2 linked regions of the Pelosinus fermentans DSM 17108 genome follow. The protein of the gene in region 1 interacts with the protein of each later gene in a pairwise test. Links are inferred from orthologs where the notes say so. Each region holds a gene or a part of one and is shown on either strand. Other genes may lie near its edges.

Evidence for each region.
Region 2: the proteins of kdsB (region 1) and FR7_RS06500 interact in binary tests that used the Escherichia coli proteins (3 or more experiments, as listed by UniProt). The link is inferred for Pelosinus fermentans DSM 17108 from one-to-one orthologs.

What each region holds. Positions count from the first base shown.
Region 1 is NZ_AKVN02000001.1:826,719-829,950, reverse strand. The notes cover bases 1-2,897. They hold kdsB (3-deoxy-manno-octulosonate cytidylyltransferase), read right to left. Parts: upstream 1,862-2,897; coding sequence 1,139-1,861; downstream 1-1,138. Other genes in these bases: lpxK (tetraacyldisaccharide 4'-kinase), read right to left, coding at 2,044-2,897; kdsA (3-deoxy-8-phosphooctulonate synthase), read right to left, coding at 135-959. Outside these bases: more of lpxK, read right to left, coding at 2,898-3,210; FR7_RS03740 (3-deoxy-D-manno-octulosonic acid transferase), read right to left, coding at 3,228-3,232. UniProt on the Escherichia coli protein: Activates KDO (a required 8-carbon sugar) for incorporation into bacterial lipopolysaccharide in Gram-negative bacteria.
Region 2 is NZ_AKVN02000001.1:1,474,980-1,478,072, reverse strand. The notes cover bases 215-2,972. They hold FR7_RS06500 (TetR/AcrR family transcriptional regulator), read right to left. Parts: upstream 2,015-2,972; coding sequence 1,415-2,014; downstream 215-1,414. Other genes in these bases: ilvN (acetolactate synthase small subunit), read right to left, coding at 2,843-2,972; FR7_RS06495 (DUF441 domain-containing protein), read left to right, coding at 2,320-2,778; FR7_RS24410 (hypothetical protein), read right to left, coding at 1,194-1,322; FR7_RS06505 (radical SAM protein), read right to left, coding at 284-1,156. Outside these bases: more of ilvN, read right to left, coding at 2,973-3,093. UniProt on the Escherichia coli protein: Involved in response to both electrophiles and reactive chlorine species (RCS). Represses the transcription of the nemRA-gloA operon by binding to the NemR box.

The sequences.
Region 1 (3,232 bases):
CCCTAATAAAATTAGTGAACCACAAAGGCACAAAGGACACTAAGGGTTACTTCCCTTTGTGTGCTGCGATAGCGGCATTGTGTCTTTGTGGTTCATTTTTGTTATAAAGCTAACACACTTAGATCAAGTTTTAATTACTTATGTTTTCTGACTACATTGTCGAGAGCTTGGACATCTTTGAGCAAGTCTTCTAGTTGCTCAATATATAGCATGTTAGGTCCATCGGATAACGCCTCGGCGGGATTATCATGAACTTCCATAAATAAAACATCAACCCCTACTGCTACAGCTGCCCGAGTCAGATAGGGTACAAATTCCCTCTGTCCGCTTGAAGTCGTACCTGCCCCTCCAGGTAATTGTACACTATGAGTCGCATCAAAAACAATCGGATAACCAAAGGAACGCATAATGGGCAAGGAGCGCATATCGGCAACCAGGTTATTATAGCCGAAGCTTGCACCTCGCTCTGTAAGAAGAATATTCTCATTGCCTGCCTCGCGAATTTTGGCAACTACATTTTTCATATCGTTTGGTGCTAAGAATTGCCCTTTTTTCACATTAATGACTTTCCCTGTCTTTGCAGCATCATTTAGTAAATCCGTCTGACGGCATAAGAAAGCTGGAATTTGTAAGATATCCAATACTTCTGCAGCAGGATTTACTTGCTCACTGGAATGAATATCACTTACGACAGGAACACCCAGCTCTTTTTTGATGTGGCTCAGTATTGCTAAGCCTTCTGTAAGACCTGGCCCGCGAAAAGAGGAATAAGAGGAGCGATTGGCTTTATCAAAGGATGCTTTAAAGATATATGGAATACCCAGTCTATCCGTGATTTCTTTGATCGCCTTACCAATTTTTAGCGTACGCTCTACTCCTTCAATCACGCAAGGCCCGGCAATCAAAGCAATAGGATTTTTTGCCCCCACTGTAATAGAACCAATATTAACTGTATTCATAGAAAAAACCTCCTGCTTAATGTTAATTAACAAATTTGAAATACAAATCAAAAAATATTGAAACGCGAAGATGCGAAGAAACGGGATATATAATACCTCTTCGTGTCCTTTGCATTTCTTCGTGCCTTCGCGGTTCAGCGTTTTTTTCTCAGGTTATAATTTTCGGTTACCCCACAATTCTAATTCTTTAACAGCAAATTTACTTTTTCCAAATCTTCTAGGGTATCTACGCCAATGGATTTGAAATTGGTTTCGATTACTTTTATGCGATAGCCATGTTCCAGGGCTCGTAATTGTTCTAATGATTCCGTCTTTTCTAAAGGGGTTGGAGCTAATTTTGCATATTTCAGCAGAAATTCCCGCCGATACGCATATATCCCGATATGCTTAAAGACTGGCAAACCGACTTCCACACGAGGAAAAGGAATCAGGGAACGAGAGAAATATAAGGCATAGCCTTGTAAATCCGTGATTACTTTTACGGCACCTGGAACCTGATACTCACTCGTATCCATTTGAGTCATTAACGTAGCCATATTGAGATCAGGCTGGTTATCAAAAGCGCTGGCTAATTGATCAATCACCTCTGGCTCGATCATAGGCTCGTCCCCCTGGACATTAATAATTAAATCCACATCGGGACATTGCTCTGCAACTTCGGCCAGCCGGTCGGTGCCCGTAGGATGATCCGCAGATGTCAGCAAAACCTCACCGCCAAATTTTTTAACTGCTTCTAATACTAACGGATGGTCAGTTGCCACAATCACACGCTGGGGGCGCTTTGCCAGAGCAGCCCTTTCATATACATGTTGTATCATTGGCTTGCCAGCTATATCCGCTAAGGGCTTACCAGGAAGCCGAGTTGATGAATACCGTGCTGGAATGACACATACTATATTCATAGAATAAACCTCCCTTATCTAACAGTATAAAAAAGCTGTTTAAAACGCGAAGATGCGAAGCTGCCGACCGGGAAGTGAAGAACGCGAAGTGGTTATAATACTCGTCTTCGTGTTCTTCATATAACTTCGTGACCTTCGCGGTTCAACGTTTCTTTTTAACGTATCTCCATTCTGTAATTACATCATATTTCAGCAGCATCCTGCTTATTTTCTACTTTCTTAATTAAACCCATTAGATCTTCATAGCCTTCTGTAAAGAATACAGCAATGCTCAGGACATATAAAGGCAATGGACGATCTGAGTGAATGAATTCTGCAGGAATCTTTACTGCGTCTTTTTCTGTGGTAACCAAGGCATATACATTTTCATCTACGGCTTTTTGCATAATATACTGCATTTCTGCCATCGTATAATCATGATGATCAACATATCTTACGCCGCATACATCGGATACGCCAAGATCCAAAATGGTCTGTTCAAAGGAAGAAGGGTTGCCGATAGCCGAAAAAGCCAGTACTTTATGACCCCGGACACTTTCTAACGGCACGTTCTTACGCCCTATTGTTCCTTTATACCATTCTTCAATTTCCACGAAACACCGGGGTTTATGAATACTTTCCACAACTAAGGCCTTTTTATTGTATTGATCCAAGGTACTATAAATCATTTCCCTCGCCTCAAGGCTTGACTGATCGATTTTTGTCAGTAAAAAGATTTGTGCCCGGGATAAATTGGACAAAGGTTCTCGCAGAGTTCCCCTTGGCAGCATAAATTGATTGCCAAACATGTTGAGAGAATCAATTAATACAATATCCAAATCACGTGCCAATTGCCAATGCTGAAATCCATCATCTAAGATAATAACATCTGCCTTTAGCTCATTCACAGCATATTCCCCTGTAATAATGCGATTGCTCCCGATTACTACTGAAACCTTAGGCAGGCTTTTTGCTAACAAATAGGCTTCATCCCCAGCTTCCGCTGCCGACATATAGATTTTTTCCCCATCTGACACCAAACCAATCTGCCCTCTCCACCCAGCCCGATAGCCGCGGTTTAAAATGACTACTCGATACCCCATGTCCCGAATGATCGTAGCCAATCGCTGAGCAGTAGGAGTTTTACCAGTTCCGCCTACTGTAATATTCCCCAGACTAATCACATGGCAATTCAGCTTGTGCTGCCTTAAAATTCCATACTTATATAAGGCTAGCTTACAAAGCACAGCCCAGCCATAAATAACAGAGAAAATATGCAGTACACCCAGCAGAAAATCTGTAAGAATGCCTGGTTCTTCACCATGTATTAATCGATATAAATAAAGTTGTATTTCTTCACGTTGGCGCATACTTGTTCCGCCTTTGTTCAAT
Region 2 (3,093 bases), 650 kb from region 1 along the record:
TCTATGTGATACGCCATTTGGCGTAAGCCACCAATCATTAAAAATCAAAAAATACTTTATTTCCTATCTATCAAATCATTTAGTTTGCATCAACATATCTTGCATGCAAACTAAATGATTAACATAAAACAGTATAATTTTTAGACTAGAGTGAAAATTTATGACGTAACATTGAAGAAAATAACTCCTAAAAATTAACTGTATATTCTAAATACTAATCCATGCTTTGGAGAATTGCAAGACCATAATCGAATAAAAATCATTTTTTGTATAATGACATCATTTACAGATTTCCCACTTCAGGCGGACGAAAATGCTCTTCTGGCAATGTCAGCAAATGATCAGTGGTTTGCAGCATCTCTTCTTTTGCTGCAGGCAATCGCCCATTCACATAGGCGTAATTAGAATGATGATCACTATATAACATACTGGTTACTTCAAGGCTGGCAATAAATAATCTAGTCTCTCGTAATGCTTCATGGGCGCTCAGCAGTCTAAATGCCCCTTGGCGATACTCTTCATACAGCTGAGTCCCTGCCATAGGAATGAATGTACGAAGACGGATAAAATCCGGGTTAATTTGGTTGAGTACCTTAGCACTATTTTGCGCATGCTCCATAGAACGCTCTTTTCCACCAATCCCCAGCATGACATATTCACTAAGTTCAATTCCCGCTTCTTTTACCTTACGCCCTGCCAGAATCGTCTCCTTAGCACTTGCACCTTTGCAAATTCGCTTTAATACAATGTCATCGCCTGATTCCATACCAGAATGAATTCGAGTAAGGCCACTTTTCTGCAATAAAAGCAGTTCCTCTTCTGATTTTCGTAAGATATATTTAGAAGAACCATACATGGTAATACGCTGTAAACCGGAGAAAGTCTCTTTCGCGTAATGAATGATTTCTACCAAATCAGAGGTTTTCATCAGGATGGTGTTGCCGTCGGGGAAAAAAAGAGTCTCCACTGTATTCCGATACACTTTTTGTGCTTGGTTCAAATCTTCTTTAATATCAGCAACCGACCGAATGCGAAATTGTTTTTCTTTATACATTCCGCAGAATGTGCATTGGTTATGGGGACAACCAATAGTAGCCTGAATCAGTAAGCTGCCGGCTTCACTAGGCGGGCGATAAACAACGCCTTCATAACGCATACTACGGCTCCTTTCTACTACGAATTTATCTTTTTATTTAAACACAATTGGCGTTCAAGAAAAGAGGTCTGCTATCAGCAGAATCAAGAAACAACTGCTGCATCCCCTGAGAATCCATAAGATAGAGCAATAATCCTGTTATATCATAAGTTACAAAATATTGCATAGGTAGGGTCACCTCCCTCTTAAAATAGACTGGTCGTCTATAAATGTGTATAATTCACCCCTATCCCACAAATTGTTATGTGGTGAAGGAATCTAGTTCACCACATGCTTCTGCCTTGGTATGATTCGATCAAAAGAATGTTCAATAAATTTATCAATTGGTGCAAGATCGCGATTCACTTGCATACGAATGAGTGCACCTTCCCATGAGGTATATAGGAATTCTGCCATAGACTCTGCATCATACTCCAATGATATTTCCCCCATTTTCTGGCCTTCTCTTATACAAGACGCAAACAGTGCTGTCCATTTATCAAATTCCCGTTTTAATGCATCTCCCATAGCAGCACTGGGGTTTTCCACTTCAATTGCCAATTTAGCAACCAAACATCCTCTGCCGCAGCCATGTATGGCATAATAATCCCGAATACCTAAAAAATACTTTTGTATTTTTTCTCTAGGAGAGCCCTTTTCATTTGCTAATTTTTCTGCGATGGACTTGGCTAATTGTTCTCCGTAATATTCAATAATGGCTATACCAAAGGCTTCTTTCGATTCAAAATAATGATAGAACGATCCTTTCGGAACATCTACTGTTGTTAGTATTTCTTGTATTCCTACCGCATGATAGCTTTTTGCTACCATTGCTTTGGCTCCTGCTTTAATTAATTTCTCTTTTGTCGTGTTTTTCATACTTAAATAATAGACCAGTCGTCTTGAAAAGTCAAACATTTTTTTTAGGATTCTATTAGACTTTTTTGACTAAGGTTAGTATGATATATAAGTAAGTTCTGCCATACTAAGAAAAACACTGAGCGACTAAAAAATAAAACCTTTTGAACCGCGAAGACACGAAGACAACGAAGAATATGAGGATTAAAATACTGTAACACCCCTTCGCGTCCTTTGTATTTCTTCGCATCTTCGCGGTTCATTATTGTTTTTATATAACACTATACAATTTATTGATCAATGCAACTACATAAGGATGTGAAAAAATGAATTGGGAAAACCTACCTATTTTGATAATTTTATGTTTATCCGTTATTGGCAATAACCACTCTGTATCAATTGCTGCACTCATACTGCTTCTAATAAAGCTGTTAGGCTTTCATACATGGTTTCCTTATATCGAAGATCATGGCATTACGATTGGCATTACCATTTTAACTTTGGCCGTATTAACACCTATCGCTCAAGGACGCATATCTATCAGCGGAATCTTGGAAGCATTTAAGACCCCCATTGGTTTAGTGGCCATTTTTGTTGGCATTCTCGTCGCCTGGATCGCTGCCCAAGGTGTATTTTTTATGAAAGAATCGCCAGAAGCAGTAACGGCTTTAGTTGTTGGTACCATTGTGGGAGTGTGTTTCTTCCAAGGGCTGGCAGTCGGTCCTCTAATTGCAGGTGGAATAGTATCTTTGATTATCAGTGCAATAGGGTTGTTTAAAAATTAAAAGCATAAAAGCCCAGTGCCGCTGCTGCGGCACTGGGCTTTTATAGTCCTTTTTTAGCATTTGTCTACATATCTTTTGCAGGAACCGGTCCTCTAGAGATTGCAATTCTTCCTGTACGAACAATTTCAAGAATGCCGAAATCAGTTAATACCTCACACAAAGCATCAATTTTAGATTCTTCACCGGATAATTCGACGACTAAGGTCTCTCTATTTACATCTACAATTTTAGCACGAAAAATTTCTACAACATCAACAAGGTCTGATCGATTAGCTTTGTTGGCACGAACTTTAATGAGAGCCAGTTCACGCTGAA